2 regions of the Akkermansia sp. NBRC 115031 genome follow, and region 1 is predicted to be linked to the other one. Evidence: riboswitches for the same ligand, from Rfam matches in the RefSeq annotation. Region 1 holds a riboswitch; the other holds the start of a gene.
The links. Region 1 has a riboswitch for cobalamin ahead of QSJ36_RS00870 (TonB-dependent receptor). Riboswitches for the same ligand answer to the same signal wherever they lie in the genome.

Region 1 (8,000 bases):
TGCGGGTCCAGAACCCCGTTACGGAAGCGTAATGGTTGTCCGCCAGGCGCTGTTCCACGCCCAGGTCTCCGCCCAGGGATTTGGACACGTCCAGGTCCGGATTGCCCACGTAGCCGTAATTGGCGGCGTACTGTTCAAAGTAGGTGGGGGCGCGGAAGCCGGAACCCACGGAACCGAAAATACGGGTGGGGGAATCCTTGCCCGTCACCTTCCAGGAATTGGAATAACGCCACGTGAAGTGGTTGTTCCAAACGGAATCATGCTCCAGGCGCAGGGCCACGCTGGCGTCAAAGTTGTCCGTGGGCGCCCACATCTGCTCCGCAAAGAAGGCAAGCGTGCTCTGCCATTCATCCTTGGCCACGTAATTGTTTTCGCTCATGTAGTCGGAGCGGTCCCAGGCCATGCCGGCGACCGTCTTCCATTCCTTGTTCCACGTAAGTGCATTGCGCCATTCCGTCTGGAAGCGGCGGTTGCGCATCACGTTGGGCTGGAAATCGAAGCCCGGCGTATGCGTGGAATAGTCCATGTTGTAATGCCCGATCATGAAGCTGGTGGACCACAGCTTGGTAATTTCCGCATCCACGCGCCCCGTCACCAGGTTGCTGCGGTTCTTGTCTTCCGTGTTGTACAGGTGGGGGTCCGTCACGGCGGGCCACTGGTCGTAATCCACATATGGCGTGGGGTATTCAAAGTAGGAATCCAGGCGGCGGTAGGTAAAGCCCACCTTCACCTTGTCATTGACGTCATAGCCCAGGCGCACGGCTTCCTGCCACTGGCGGAAGTCGTTCATGCCTTTCCGGTTGTCATAAATGGCCGGATAAATGGTGGGATCGTTTTCCGTGGATTCAAACCCCACGCCCACAAAGTAGGAAAGCTTCTTGATCTTGCCTGAGGAAGTCGCGTAGCTGTTGAAGGAATGGAAAGAACCGGCTTCCGCAAAAATCCTGGTCACGGGATCGCCTTCCCCTTCCGGGGTGTCCATGGCGACAACGCCGCCAATGGCGCCGGAACCGAAGACGGCGCCCTGGGCGCCCTTCACCACTTCCACATTGCCCACCGTAAAGAGATTGGTGATCCCCAGCAGCTTGTTGCCGGACATGTTGACATCACTGATGCGCATGCCGTCAACCATGGTCAGGGTGTAGGTTTCCTTGTTCATCCCGCGGATGACGGTGTTGCTCACGGAACCGCGCTGCCAGGTGCCGCCGCCGTCCAGCGTGAAGACGCCGGGAGTCTGGGAAAGGGCTCCTGTCAGGGTTTCAATGCCCGCCTTCTGGAATTCTTCCGGATTGATGATGGAAACGGATACCCCGGACCGGTTGTACGGCACGCCCGTAAAGTGGGACGCCATGGTCAATTCCGGCATGACCTGCATGGTTTCCGAACTGGCGGAGGGCTTGGAGTCTTCTTTTTTAGCGGACTCGGCAAGAGAGGACTGGCCTGCGAATGCGGCAAGGCCAACGGCAATAGCGCCCATCTGAAGGGCTTTCTTCGTATAAAGCATGGTTGTGGTGCCTTACGTTCGGTAACTCGCCGAACAGTTGGACAACCCCACAGGCTGGTCTTCTGGCTTGCGAGACAGGCTCGCTTACAGTGGCGGTACCGCTCCGGATTCACACCGGTATTCCCCAATCTATTTCCTGCCCGGCTACGGGCGTCCCTGAGGTCTGTAACCCTTCCCATAAGGGTTCATGAGACGGATGAAATACCAAAGAGACCGGTATGACAAGCCAAAAAAATTTTTCTTTGAACATTCCGCCGCTTTGCGGACGCTTCCTCTTTTCAGCCGCCGCACGCCATCCCGTTTTTCCAACCGGAGTTCTCCATTTTTGTCTTGTCACCCCCGGCGCGTACAGGACATGATGCGCCCATGACGCGCCTTTCACCCTCCTTCCCGCAGCGGGGAAGGATTTCCGTTTTCAGAGGAGTTCCCAACTTCCGGAAAAACCGTTTCTTCAAGGCGTTTCCTTCCTTTTCCCGGCACGCGCGGACGTCCGGACTTCCGGTCTCTACTACTACGGTATGAACAGTTTTTCACACGGAGGAGATTTAAAATCCCTGGCGGCGGACGCCGGACGGCCCGAACGGGAGATTCTGGATTTCAGCGTCAACCTGAGGCCGGAGGGAATGCCGGAGTTCATTGCCTCCGCGCTGTGGAAGGCCATGGATGCAGCCGTTCCCTACCCCTCCCCGGACATGGCGGAGCTGCGGGAACTGGCAGCGGTTCATTACGGGCTGCCTTCCGGTTGCTTCACCTTCGGCAACGGAGCCAACGAACTGATTCACGCCCTCCCGCGCGCGCTGGAACTGAAACAGGCCGTTATTCCGGAACCCGCTTTTTCCGAATACAGGCTGGCCTGCCTGCGCCATGGCACAGACGTTCTTTCCATCCGGACGGAGGAACGGAATTCCTTTATTCCGTCACCCCTCCTGACGGCGGAACAGGCCGCAGGCGGAAGCGCCGTTTTCCTGGCGAATCCCTGTAATCCGTCCGGCGGCCTGCTGGACGTTCCGGCCCTGCGCCAGGCCGTGCGGGACCGCCCCGGAGTCATCTGGATTATTGACGAATCTTTCATTGACTATGCGGACGGAACGGAATCGCTTCTCCGTGACGCGGCCCTTCTGCCCAACCTGGTTGTCCTGCGTTCCCTGACCAAATTTTACGGCATCGCCGGTGTCCGGTGCGGCTTTTCCGTCTGCGCCGCTCCGCTGGCGGAACGGCTGAGGCAGTCCCTGCCCGCGTGGAACGTGAACGCCTTTGCGGCGGCGGCGGCGCGGGCCGTCCTGGAACAGCCCCCTTCATGGGCGGACGGGGAACGCGCCCTGAACCGGGAACGCCGGGAAGACCTGTTCCGCAGGCTTTCCGCCCTGCCGGGCGCCGCAGTGCTCCCGTCCGGAGCCAACTTCCTGCTCTTCCGCCTGGCGGGGGCGCCTTCCGGCCTGGCCGCCCGGCTCCTGAAAAACCACGGCATCGCGCTGCGCGACTGCTCCAATTATCCGGGGCTGGAAAACGGCGGCTGGTTCCGTGCAGGCGTCCGCACGCCGGAAGAACACGCCCTGCTGGCAGAGGCCCTGCGGGCCGAGCTGAAGGGAGACGGCCCCGCCATTCTCCGCAAACTGCCCAAACCGGCCCTGATGATTCAGGGCACCTGCTCCGACGCTGGAAAAAGCGTGCTCACGGCGGCCCTGTGCCGCATTTTTCTTCAGGACGGCCACCGGGTGGCCCCGTTCAAGGCGCAGAACATGGCCCTCAACTCCGGCGTGACCGCGCTGGGGGAGGAAATGGGCCGCGCCCAGATGGTGCAGGCCCAGGCCTGCCGCATTGACCCGGATGCCAGGATGAACCCCATCCTGCTCAAGCCCCATTCCAACACCGGCTCCCAGGTGATCGTGCTGGGGCGCGCCGTGGGCCACATGGAGGCGCGGGAATATTTTACGGCCAAAAGGCGCTTCTGGCCGGACGTGCGCCGGGCGTACGATTCCCTGGCGGACGAGTATGACGTCCTCTGCCTGGAAGGGGCCGGAAGCCCCGGAGAAATCAACCTGAAATCCGCAGACGTGGTGAACATGAACATGGCCCGCTACGCGCGCGCCAAAGTTCTGCTCACCGGGGACATTGACCGGGGCGGCGTGTACGCCTCCTTCCTGGGGACATGGATGACGTTCGCCCCCTGGGAAAAAGAGCTGCTGGCGGGCTTTGTGGTCAACAAGTTCCGCGGAGACCCGGAGCTGCTGGCCCCGGCGCACAGCTACATGCTGGACCGTACGGGCAGGCCCGTGCTGGGCGTCATCCCGATGATACGGAACATCAGCATTCCGGAAGAGGACCGGGCCGCGCTGCCCTTTGAACAGGACGGGCAAGCCAGACACGCGGACAGTCTGGACGTGGCCGTAGTGATGCCCGCCCACGTCTCCAACTTCACGGACTTCGCCCCGCTGGCGGCGGAGCCGGACGTTCGCCTCCGCCAGGTGCGGACACGGGAGGAATGGGGGAATCCGGACCTGGTCATCCTGCCCGGCACCAAGAGCGTGGCGGCGGACCTGGCCGGACTGCGCGCCGCAGGGCTGGAAGAACCCATCCGCCGGCACGCTGAACAGGGAAAGTGGATGCTGGGCGTTTGCGGCGGCCTGCAAATGCTGGGAACGGACATTCTGGACCCGCTGCACATGGAATCCGCGGAGGAACGGACGCCGGGGCTTGGCCTGCTGGAGCTTTCCACCACCTTCGCCTCCGCCAAAACCCTGCTCAACGTGCGCCGGGCAAGCACGCCGCTGGCCCCTCCCGCGGCGGGCTATGAAATCCACCACGGCGTCACCCGCCATGAGGGAGGGAGCGTCCCCATCATGTTCCGGGAAGACGGCTCCCCCTGCGGCTACGGCAAAGGCCGAATCTGGGCCACGTACCTGCACGGCATTCTGGACGGCGACGAGTTCCGCCGCGCGTTCATCAACATGGTCAGAGTGGATTCCGGTTTGTCCCCCAATCCATCCCTGCACGCCTCCTATGACCTGGACGGCGCGCTGGACCGCCTGGCGGACGTAGTCCGGGAGCATCTGGACCTCAAGGCCATCTACCGTATTCTTCAACTGAAACGCTGACCCATGCTTCCGTGCCCGTTCATCCTGCCTGCGGCCCTTCTGCTGGATATTCTGGCGGGGGATCCGCCCAACAGGTTCCATCCCGTCTGCCTGATCGGCTGGTGCGCGCGCCGCGCGGAAACCCTGGCGCGGCGGCTGTGGGGAGGGACTTTTACGGCGGGAACGGCGGCGGCTTTAGGAACCTGCGCCGCCGCATGGCTTGCCTGCGCGGTATTCTGCCTTCCCTTTTCCGTCTTCCCCTCCCCGTGGATTCCCTGGATTCCGGCCGTTCTGGTCATTTACATCTGCATGGCCCCGCGCGGCCTGGCAGAGCATGCGCTGCGGGTGGCGAACGCCCTGCGTAGCGGGAAGGACGGCGAGGCGCGGCACGCCGTTTCCATGATCGTAGGGAGAAACACGGAGCGGCTGGACCGTCACGGCATGGCCAGGGCGGCCATTGAAAGCGTGGCGGAAAATCTGACGGACGGCGTCTTTTCCACCTTGTTCTGGGCTGCGGCAGGCTGCTTGGCAGGGGGCGCCTCCGGGGCGGCCTTCGCCGCGCTGACGCACCGCGTTTTCAACATCCTGGATGCCATGTGGGGAAAGAAGAACGACCAGTACAGACATTTCGGCACCTTTGCCGCACGCACGGACGATGCGCTCAACTTTATCCCCGCGCGCCTCATCCTGCCGTGCATCTCCCTGGCGGCCCTCTTCGTGAAGGGAACCTCCGCCCGGAGGGCATTCACCACGGGCTGGACCTTCCGCCGCGCCCATGCCAGCCCAAACTCCGCCTGGAGCGAGGCGGCCTTCGCGGGCGCGCTGGGCCTCCGCATCGGCGGTCCGGTCTCCTACAAGGGGGTTCCTGCGGACTACCCGTGGATAGGAACCGGGCGCACGGAAGCCGCCGTCAGTGACCTGGCCCTGGCCATACGCCTCATGTGGATGACCGCCGCCACGGGCACGCTGATCTTCTCCCTCATCCTTTTCTTCATTCCCCGCTTCTGACCATCATGAACAAACTGCATATTCCCCCGCTGGACGAACAGGCCGCCAAAACCGCCCTGGAACATCAGAAAATACTGGCCAAGCCCCCCCTCGCGCTGGGGAAGCTGGAACCCGTAGCCATCCAGATTGCCGCCATGACCGGCAATCCCGCGCCGCGCCTGAAGGACAAGGCCGTGGTCCTCTTCGCCGCGGACCACCACATTGCCGACCACGGCCTCAGCCTGACGTCCACGGACGTCACTTACATTCAGACCCGCAACTTCCTTCAAGGCGGCGGCACCATCAACGCCTTCACGCGCAACGCGGGAGCCCGCCTCTCCGTGGTGGACGTGGGCGTGAATTACGACTTCGGCGACCTGCCGGGGCTGGTGAAAAGAAAGGTCATGCACGGAGCCAGCGATTTCAGCAGGGGCCCGGCCATGACAAGGGAACAGGCGCTGGAATGCCTGCAAGTGGGCATCGACATGGCCCGGGAGGAAAAAGCCAGGGGGCTGGACATCGTGGCCGCCGGAGAAATGGGCATCGGCAACACGACGCCCTCCTCCGCCATCGTGGCCGTGCTCACGGGCACCCCGGTGGAAACCGTGACGGGGCGCGGCTCCGGCGTCAAGGGGGAAGTCATCCGTAAAAAAATAGAGCTCATCGAACAGGGAATCGCCCTGAACAAGCCCGACCCCTCCGACGCCATCGACGTGCTGGCGAAGGTAGGAGGACCGGAAATAGGAGCCATGGCCGGGCTGATGCTGGGCGCGGCCTCCCTGCGCGTCCCCATCGTCATTGACGGCTTCATTGCCGGGGCGGCGGCAGCCATCGCCCAGGGCATCCGGCCGGAAGCGGCTCAGTACTTCATCGGCTCCCACAACTCCGCGGAACCGGGGCACAAGCTCATTATGGACCACATCGGCGTCACCATGTACATGGACCTGGGCCTCTGCCTGGGGGAAGGCACGGGGGCGGCGCTGTTCTTTCCGCTGCTGGATGCCGCCACGCGCGTGCTGTCTGAAATGAAAACCCTGCCGGAACTGGACATCACCGTTCCGCGCTAACTCCTCCTTTCCCTGCGCCATGGCCGTCATTACCACCATCCGCTCCGCCTTCGGCTTCCTGACCCGGCTGCCCGTAGGCCCGTGGCCGCTGCAAAACGACCTGAACGGCATCTCCGCATGGCTCCCGCTGGTCGGCCTTGTCGTGGGGGGGCTGGCAGGCGGCCTGACCTGGGCGGCTACCCTGCTCTTCCCCCCGCTGGTCTGCGGCGTCATCGGCTGCGCCTGCTGGGTAGCCATCACGGGCGGCCTGCATCTGGACGGAGTGGCGGACTGCGGGGACGGACTGCCCGTGGAAGTGCCGAGGGAACGCAGGCTGGAAATCATGAAAGACTCCCGCCTGGGTACCTTCGGCGGCACGGCCCTGTTCTTCAACCTGGCCTTCAAGGGCGCCGCGCTGGCGGCGCTGGCGGCCTTCGGTTCATGGGAGCTGCTGCTCACGGCGTGCGCGCTGGCCGGGCTGCTGGCGCGCAGCCAGATCTTCATCGCCATGCGCTTTCCGGGCGCGCGCCCCGGCGGCATGGGGGAAGCCTTCAAGCAGGGGACGCGCCCCGTCCACGCCCTGATAGCCGCCGCCGTCACCTTGGCTGCCTGCGCGCTGGCAGGGTGGCACGGGCTGTACGCCCTGCTCACGGCCCTGGCCGGTTCCACGGCCCTGCTCCTGTATGCCCGCCGCCGCCTGGGAGGCGTCACCGGGGACGTGTTCGGTTGCACCGTGGAATGCACGGAATGGCTCGTCCTGCTCACCTTCTGCACCTTATGAAAACTCCGCACAAATGCCGCGTCCCGGGCCTCAACATCGGCTGCACCTCCTTCATCATCCCGGACTACTACGTCCCCGCCATCAGGGAATGCGTCCATTACGCGGATGACATCGCCCTGCTCCTGCTGGAAGCCGGAGACCACGGGGAGGGACTCATTACCCCGGCGGAAATCCGGGAGCTGGCCGGAATCGCCGCGGACGCCGGGGTCAAGTGGAACGTCCACCTGCCCACGGACGGCGGCTTCGCCACGGAGGAATCAGGGCGCCGCTACACGGAAAACATCATCCGCGCCATTGACCTGACCCGGGAACTGGAGCCCCACACGTGGGTCATGCACGTGGTTACGGACCACATTCCCGGCCCGGACATGCGCCCCCATCTTACGGAGCGTGAAACGGAACGCATCCTCCGCAGCCTGGAGCAAATCACGCCCCATCTGCCCGCTCCGGAATGCCTGGCCCTGGAAAACCTGGAACGCCACCCGACCGACTACCTGGACAAGCTGGTCTCCGCCACGCCCCATTCCCGCTGCTTTGACATAGGCCATGTCTGGAAGGAAGGCCTGCGGCCGGAAGAACTGCTGCCGCTCTGGCTGCCGGACATACGC
Region 2 (8,000 bases), on a different contig from region 1:
AAGCGGCCAGAGAAGAAGCATCGCCGGCTTTTCCCTTCCGGTCATTCCGCAAGCGCCGTTCCAGAACCGTGTTCCGGCCCTTTTCCGGACTTCAAGACTTTTCTCCACTTCCGACTGTCCGGGTGGCCCTGGTCCTCTCCTCCCACGTGCATCCGGCCCCGGACCTTTTTTGAATGCCCGGATTGATGGACTTGTTCATTTAAAACATTAAATACATGCATTCCGTTCCGGCTACGGCGCAGGCGAGCATCCCGATTAAAATCATGATGATGCCGAATGCGACGGATTTTCTGCACAAGGCGACAACGGCGCAGGCAACGGAAGCCACCCCCAGCAAAATCCCGGCTGCGCCCAGCACGGTTCCGGGAACAAGCCCCAGGCCGGAAGCCGCTGCGACCCAGGGCAATGACACGGCCCCCACGACACAAATACAGGCGGCTCCTTTCACAGCTTGGGGACATTGCAGCACAACGGGCTGATTTTCCATAAGCTTCCCTATACCCTCCCAAAACAGGGCCTGTCAACTACAACCGGAAAGTCCCCTCTTTCCGTCCACGCCGCATTCCGGACGGGATGCCCCCACCGCCAGTTGCCTGCGCCGCCATCCACACCAAGCCCCAAGCGCAAAAAACGGCATATGCTATCAGCACAGCCGTTTCAACGGCGGTTCCCTTTTCCTGCCCGGGCCCTTCCATGAAAAGGCGTTCCGCCACATTCTGCTTGAGCATCACCGTGAAACCCTTACAATGGCTCACCCCTTCAAGCAGGAAGAATACTTTATCCTTTCTTTGCGATGACCCCTCCCCATGCATCCACCCGTTCCGCAGAACGGTACGCGGGCCGGCCAGGCGCTCTTTCCGCCGTCTTCCAGGCTCTTCGCGCCGCGTTCTTTCCGCGCCGCATGCGCTGCCTGTGGGCAGCCGGACTCGCGGCGGCTCTGGTGGTCAATCCTTATGTGCTCAATGACGGCCAGAGCGTGCTGATGAGCTGCATGGGCATCGCCTGTTCCGCCTCCCTGCTCTGCGGCACCATCCTTCTCTGCCTGAAATACCGCTTTACCGCCTACGTCGTCCTTCCGGCCATCATCCTGTTCAACGCGGGCCTGTACATGATGCAGATGCGGTACGGGCTGACGCTGAACCTCTCCGTCCTTTCCAGCATGGCGGAGACCAACTTCCGGGAAGCCTGCGCCTTCTGCACCGCCGCCTCCGCCACCGGGGCCCTGCTGCTGGCGGCCTTCATTTACCTGGCCATTTACTGGAGCCGCCGTTCCCTGCGCCAGAAGGCCACGTGGGGCGCGCTGGCGTGCATCTGGAGCCTGTACGGAATCTTTCTGCTGCTGGGCATTCCGGCCACCTCCTACAGCTCGGAACCCCTTTACCTTTACTACACCTCTGACAAGGCCAAGGGCTGGCCCCTCGTGGACTTCGTGATGGCGTACAAGCTGGCGGACGAATACGTCACCCAGGACGCAAGCCGTTTCAATGAACTCCGGAACCTGCCGTCCTGCGCGGAACCCCTCTCCGGATGCGACGCTCCGGACGACCTGGCCGTGGTCTTCCACATGGGCGAGAGCGTGCGCGCGGACCACCTTTCCCTCAACGGCTACCACCGGAACACGATGCCCCTGCTTTCCCGGGAACCCAACGTCGTTTCCTTCCCCCACGCCACCTCCTTCGGCATCGTGACCAGGATTTCCGCCATCGGCATGTTTACGGATGCGGAACTGTCCCGCCGCCGTCCCGCCCATTCCTCCTTCATTGACCTGTTCAACAAGCACGGTTTCCGCACCGTCCGGATCATGGACCTGTGCGGAGACTCCATCCATGACTATTCCCTGGGCATCCTGACCCGGAACTGCCGGGAACGGAAGCAGACGCCGCCCATGCACGAAACGCCCGGAATGATGCAGGAACGCACCTCCCTGGTCATGGAGGAATCCCTGAAACGGCACGGCCGGGAAAAACAGCTTTACGTCATTTACAACAACGGCAGCCACATGGCGTTCAGCTACCCCGTACAGGCGGAACGCTTTACCCCGGCGTCCTGCAACATGGACGACCCCAAGGCCCGTCTGGAAGAAACCGTCAATGCGTATGACAATTCCATCGTGGACCTGGACGCCTCCGTCCACCGCATGATTGCACTGTTGAAGGACAGGCCGGCCATTTATTTTTACTGCTCCGACCATGGCGTGGCGCTGGGCGAGGAAGGAAAAATGTTCCAGGGGCATGTTCTGCCGCCTGTTTACCGTCCCGCGATGTTCGTGTGGTATTCGGACGCCTTCGCCTCACGCTACCCGGACATGGTGCGCGCGCTGAAGGCCAACCGCCTGAAAGCCGTTTCCCACGACCACATTTTCCACACCCTCCTTTCCCTGGCCTCCATCCGGTCGGAAGTCGTCCGGAACGGCCTGAATCTGGCCTCTCCGGACGCCCGGGAAACCCCGGCCCCCCTCCAGCCGGAAGTGCTGGCGGAATGGCTGGCCGCTCCCGCACCGCCACAGCCGCTTCCGTAAAAAAGATGGAAGCTGCCGTCATCCTCTGCGGGAAACGGCAGGAGGTAGGACGAACTCACCGTACCCGGACTTGCAGTGGATGCCTGACGCACTCCCGGACGCGGCGCGCCTCCGCCTCCCAGGCGGCAGAGGATTTGAACGGAGAAGCCTTGTCCCAAACCGCCCCCATGTACCACTCAAAGGGCTTTCCGTTCGCCGCCTCCCTGATCCAGTAGGTACAGCCTTCCGAGTCCACTGCCCCGCCTTCCGGACCCCAGGGAACTATCACGGCGGTTCCCAGGCATCCGTCATTCTTCCGGGGCCTGCTCCATGCCGTCATCAAGCCGCCGTCCTCCCGGTCCTTCGTGACCGTTTCATAATCATTCCTGCCCTTTCCGGTATCCATTCCCACGCCGGCCTTCACCGTTTCCGCCCCCCGGATGGTCAAGGTGCTGCGGACTTTGGAAAAACGGCTTCCTGCGTCCAGAGCCACCCTCCGCGTCTCCGCCACGCGTACGCCGCCGCCAATGTCCCACGGCGCATAAACCACCTCAAAAGCGGTCTGGACCGGACCGTTGTACAATGCCCGCGCGCTGGCCCAGTTTCCGGATGCATGCGGTTTCCCATCCCTGAACACGGCAATGCCGCCGCAGCCCCGTCCCGGCCCTACGTTGTACATGTCCAGTCCCCTGCCATGATCCCGGTGGTAATCCCCCCGCTTGTAGAATTCATTGATGACGGGAGCACCCGCGCGCTTGCTCCATACATCCGTTCCGCTGGAAATCAGGCCCTCCCCCTCAGGGGCCGGCCTGGCAACGGCCGGACCGTAAATCCGGTGCGCCGTAAGATCGTTCTCCCACGCGAAATCATCCAGGCGTTCCGGGACCAGGCGGCTGAAACAGACGTCCGCGGAAGGAGCCGCCTTCAGGGAGGAATCGTTCAGAATCCAGAAATCACGGGCCGTTCCGGGCCGGAAATTGCTCTGGAACAAAAGAGTATCCGTCCTTCCGTCTCCATCCGTATCCGCCAGTTGGTGCGGGATGACGCGCCCGTGGCGGACGTCAAACACGCGAAGGGCGGCGGCATTCCCGGAAGTTCCGGACGTCCAGGGCACCGACACGGTTTCAGCAGGACGGAACTTGGCCAGTGGGTTCGTGACGGTTACAGTCTTTCTCTGCGGATGGTCCCGGCCAATGACGTATTTGCGCAGTTCGGTGCCGGCCATCAGGTAGGCGCCCGCGCCGTATGCTTCCGTATCCTCCCCGGAATAATGGCCCGGCTTGTCGGCAATGGGCTGCACCCAGCCCAGCGCGCCTTCCGCGTTGACGGAATCACAGGCGGCCTTCCACGCCCTGCGGATGACGGGAAGATATTCATCCGCATCCAGATACCCCTGGTTCACCCCCCACAGCATCCCGTACATGATAAAGAGGGTGCCGCTCATCTCCTTCAAGGGGGGCTCTTCCGGGTCCAGCAGGCTGGCGTGCCAGGAACCGTCGGGCGACTGGCATTTTTTCAGGGATGCCGCCATACGCTTGAGCAGATCCTCATAAAAGGGGCGGGAAGGCCAGTCCGCGGGCATGTCCTGAAGAATAAGCGGCAGTCCGGCAATCACCCAGCCGTTGCCCCGGCTCCAGAACATCTTTTTCCCATTAGCCGCCGGAATGGTGAAGTAACGGGAATCACGGAAAAACAGCCCTTCCTTCCGGTCAAAAAGATAGTCGCAGGTGAGCTTGTATTCCCTGTCCATGAATTCCAGATACCGGCGGTCTCCGGTATAGGCCGCCAGCTTCACGAACACGGGAGGGGACATGAACAGGGCGTCCGACCAGCTCCAGCGGTCCTGGCAGCCGGGAGTCCCGAACTGGAGGGAAGCGGAGGAGGGCCGGTTCATCACCCCGTCCAGCACGGCGCGTATTTTCTCCGCCGCAGCGGTATTTCCGTCTTCCATCGCCATCTCCATCCAGGCGTGGCCCACGGCGTGATCGTCCGCATGGTAATGCCGTTTCAGGGTTCTCCATTCCTGTTCCCCTCCTGTTTTCCTCAGCAGCGGCAATCCCGGCCCTTCCGGGACGGCCAGGCCATACTGCACCAGGCCGGAATAAAAGGCGCCGTAGGTCCAGTGCAGCGGCGAGCGTTTTCTGGGATGCTCCGCCTGCCATTTCGCCACCAGGCGGAGATTATCCCGGATGGTCTTTTCATTCCAGTCCGCGGGAGCGCCGGAAGCGGGGCTCCCCGCAGAAAGCGCGGGAAGAACCAGCAGCAGGAAAGATTTACGCCATCCGTTTTTTGAAAAGGAAAAGAAATTCATTTGACTGGTACGGAAAAAGCCGCGCTGAAATTTCTCCGTGAGGAATGAATCTTCCCTTTTCGGCCTGTCCCGTTTTCCCCCGGTCCCCGGAAAGGGGAGGCAAGGGCACATATGGTGCCATGACGGAAGGGAATGCCGCGTTATCAACCATTCCCTGCAGCATATATACAACATATTGTATCATTATAAATATTTAATACATTATTTATACATTTTCCTTGCGGGGGCTCTCTTTCTGTGGTTCATTGCGTTTCAGCGCAGGTAACGGAAGACGGTGAAAATCCGTCGCGGACGCGCCGCTGTAACCGGTAGACGATGGACCGGACACTGACTGCCAGCAGTCGGGAAGTCCCCATCACATGTCGCACCGGAAGCCAGAAGACGACCTGATGCCCCCGTATCCCATCCCGCGGACAGGATGAACATACGCACAGGTCCTCATCGTGCCCCTTGTTAAAAATGCACGCATGCGGCGGCCCCTGCCTATGATTTTTCCAGGCTTTTGCCCAGGCTCGCGGATGAGCGGTCATCATCCCTTCCAAGCGAGACACCCACCATGGCAACAAGCATCATCAAGCGTTCCGGAAAAAAGGAACAATACCAGGGCTACAAAATTGAGGAAGCCGTCAAGAACGCGTTCCACAGCTCCGGCACCGCCTACAACCGTTCCATTTACGAAGAAGTGGAAGCCAAGCTGAGCCATCAGGACTGCGCGCATGTGGAAGAAATCCAGGACATGATAGAACGCGCCCTGTTCCGCTGCGGATACTTTGACACGGCCAAGACCTTCATCACCTACCGCTTCCTGCACAAAATGCAGCGCGAACAGCTCGGGGGCCTCTATTCCGGCAACACGTACGTGGACTGCAAGCAGACGGTGGAGGAATACATCGGCCAGAGCGACTGGCGCATCGCCGCCAACTCCAACACCACGTATTCCAACGCCGGCCTCATCAATAACACGGCGGGAAAGGTGATTGCCAACTACTGGCTGGACCAGGTTTATTCCGCACGGGAGGGGGCCGCCCACCGGGAAGGGGACTACCACATTCATGACCTGGACTGCCTGACCGGGTACTGCGCCGGGTGGAGCCTCCGCAACCTGCTCAACGAAGGATTCAACGGCGTGCGCAGCCGCGTGAACAGCAGGCCGCCGCGCCACTTCCGGGAAGCACTGGGCCAGATGGCCAACTTTCTGGGCATTCTGCAAAGCGAATGGGCCGGAGCCCAGGCCTTCAGCTCCTTTGACACCTTCCTGGCGCCTTACGCCTTCAAGGACCAGGCGGATTTCACGCGCATCAAGAAGGACATCCGCAGCTTCGTCTACAACCTGAACGTGCCCTCCCGCTGGGGGCAGTCCCCCTTCACCAACGTCACGATCGACTGGACCGTGCCGCGGGACCTGCGGGACCAGGCCCCCTTCAGCGGCGGGGAGCACCTCTTTGAAGGGGTGGAGGACCCGGGCCTGCTCTCCCTGGCGCGGGAACGCGGCGTGAACAAGCTGACAGAGCTGACCTACAAGCATTTCCAGAAGGAAATGAACCTGATCAACAAGGCCTTTTACGAGGTGCTCACGGAAGGGGACAGCACCGGGCAGCCCTTCACCTTCCCCATCCCCACCGTCAACATCACGGAAGACTTTGACTGGGAAGGGGAAAACGTGCCGCTCCTGTTTGAAAACGCCGCCAAGATCGGCTCCTCCTACTTCCAGAACTTCATCGGCAGCCAGTACACCGTGAATGAAAACGGGGAACGCGTGCCGGACGAACGGGCCTACAAGCCGGACGCCGTGCGCTCCATGTGCTGCCGCCTCCAGCTGGACCTGCGGGAGCTGCTCAAGCGCGGCGGCGGCCTCTTCGGCTCCGCGGAAATGACCGGCTCCATCGGCGTGGTGACCATCAACCTGGCCCGGCTGGGCTACCTGTTCAAGCAGAACCGGGAAGCACTGTTCGCCCGGCTGGGGGAACTGCTGGACCTGGCCAAATCCTGCCTGGAAAAGAAAAGGGCCTTCGTCCAGGAAATGTACGACCGCGGCCTGTACCCCTACACCAGGCGCTACCTGCCCACCTTCCGCAACCACTTCTCCACCATCGGGGTCAACGGCATGAACGAACTGCTGCGCAACTTCTCCAACGACTCGATGGACATCACCTCCGAGGAAGGCAGGACCTTTGCGGAGGAAATCCTGGAATTCATCCGCCTGCGCATGCAGGAGTACCAGGAGGAAACCGGCAACCTGTACAACCTGGAAGCCACCCCTGCGGAAGGCACCACCCACCGCTTTGCCCGGGAGGACCAGAAGCGCTATCCGGACATCCTCCAGGCCGGGCCCGTGGGGCAGCGTTACTACACGAACAGCTCCCAGCTCCCCGTGGACCACACGAGCGACCTGTTCCGTGCGCTCCAGCTCCAGGACGAACTCCAGTGCTGCTACACGGGGGGAACCGTCTTCCACATGTACATGAATGAAGCCATCAGCTCCCCGGAAGCCTGCCGGGACATCGTCCGCAAGGTGCTGACCCGCTTCCGCATGCCGTACCTGACCGTCACCCCGCTCTTCTCCGTCTGCGACAAGCACGGCTACCTGCGCGGGGAGCACCAGTACTGCCCCTTCTGTGATGAAGAGCTGCTCCACATCCACAGGCATGAATAACCCTCTTCAACCAACCGCCTCGTTTCAAAACCCAGCCATCAATACGACAATGACCAAACAGGAAATATTAAGCAAATACGCACAGGACCGTACCCGCTGCACCGTTTACACGCGCGTCATGGGCTATCACCGCCCTGTGGAAACCTTTAACGCCGGCAAACAGGGCGAGTTCCATGACCGCGTCCACTTTGTGGAACCGGACCGTCCCTGCTCCTGCTCCGCCCAAACGGAACAGCCGCGGTAATTTTCCCAATAACATATGCGAAGTCAATGGGAACGGGCCGGGGCATAGCGGACATCACGCCGCTCACCTTGCTGGATTTTCCAAACAAGGTGGCCTGCATCTTCTGGCTGAGAGGCTGTAACTTGTTTTGTCAGTACTGTTACAACGTCTCCCTGGTCAGAGGAACGGGCTCTCCTGCCGGAGACCGGACGGACTACCTTGATTTCCTCAGAGATCGGGTGGGATTTCTGGACGGGGTAGTCCTGTCCGGCGGCGAGTGCACGCTGTGTCCCGACCTTATCCCCATCTGCCGCGA

Region 2: it holds a riboswitch for cobalamin, as region 1 does, so the genes downstream of both, QSJ36_RS10020 (ribonucleoside triphosphate reductase) here and QSJ36_RS00870 (TonB-dependent receptor) in region 1, are expected to answer to the same signal.

The regions. Positions count from the first base shown of each region.
Region 1 is NZ_BSQU01000001.1:218,060-226,059, reverse strand. It holds gene QSJ36_RS00870 (TonB-dependent receptor) at 1-1,504, opposite strand, end outside; cobalamin riboswitch at 1,539-1,686, opposite strand; gene QSJ36_RS00865 (cobyric acid synthase) at 2,023-4,599, shown strand; gene cbiB (adenosylcobinamide-phosphate synthase CbiB) at 4,603-5,586, shown strand; gene cobT (nicotinate-nucleotide--dimethylbenzimidazole phosphoribosyltransferase) at 5,592-6,632, shown strand; gene cobS (adenosylcobinamide-GDP ribazoletransferase) at 6,652-7,392, shown strand; gene cbiR (cobamide remodeling phosphodiesterase CbiR) at 7,389-8,000, shown strand, end outside.
Region 2 is NZ_BSQU01000007.1:33,726-41,725, reverse strand. It holds gene QSJ36_RS10035 (hypothetical protein) at 200-412, opposite strand; gene QSJ36_RS10030 (phosphoethanolamine transferase) at 794-2,518, shown strand; gene QSJ36_RS10025 (glycoside hydrolase family 88 protein) at 2,574-4,808, opposite strand; cobalamin riboswitch at 5,013-5,214, shown strand; gene QSJ36_RS10020 (ribonucleoside triphosphate reductase) at 5,365-7,461, shown strand; gene nrdD (anaerobic ribonucleoside-triphosphate reductase) at 7,511-7,705, shown strand; gene QSJ36_RS10010 (anaerobic ribonucleoside-triphosphate reductase activating protein) at 7,732-8,000, shown strand, end outside.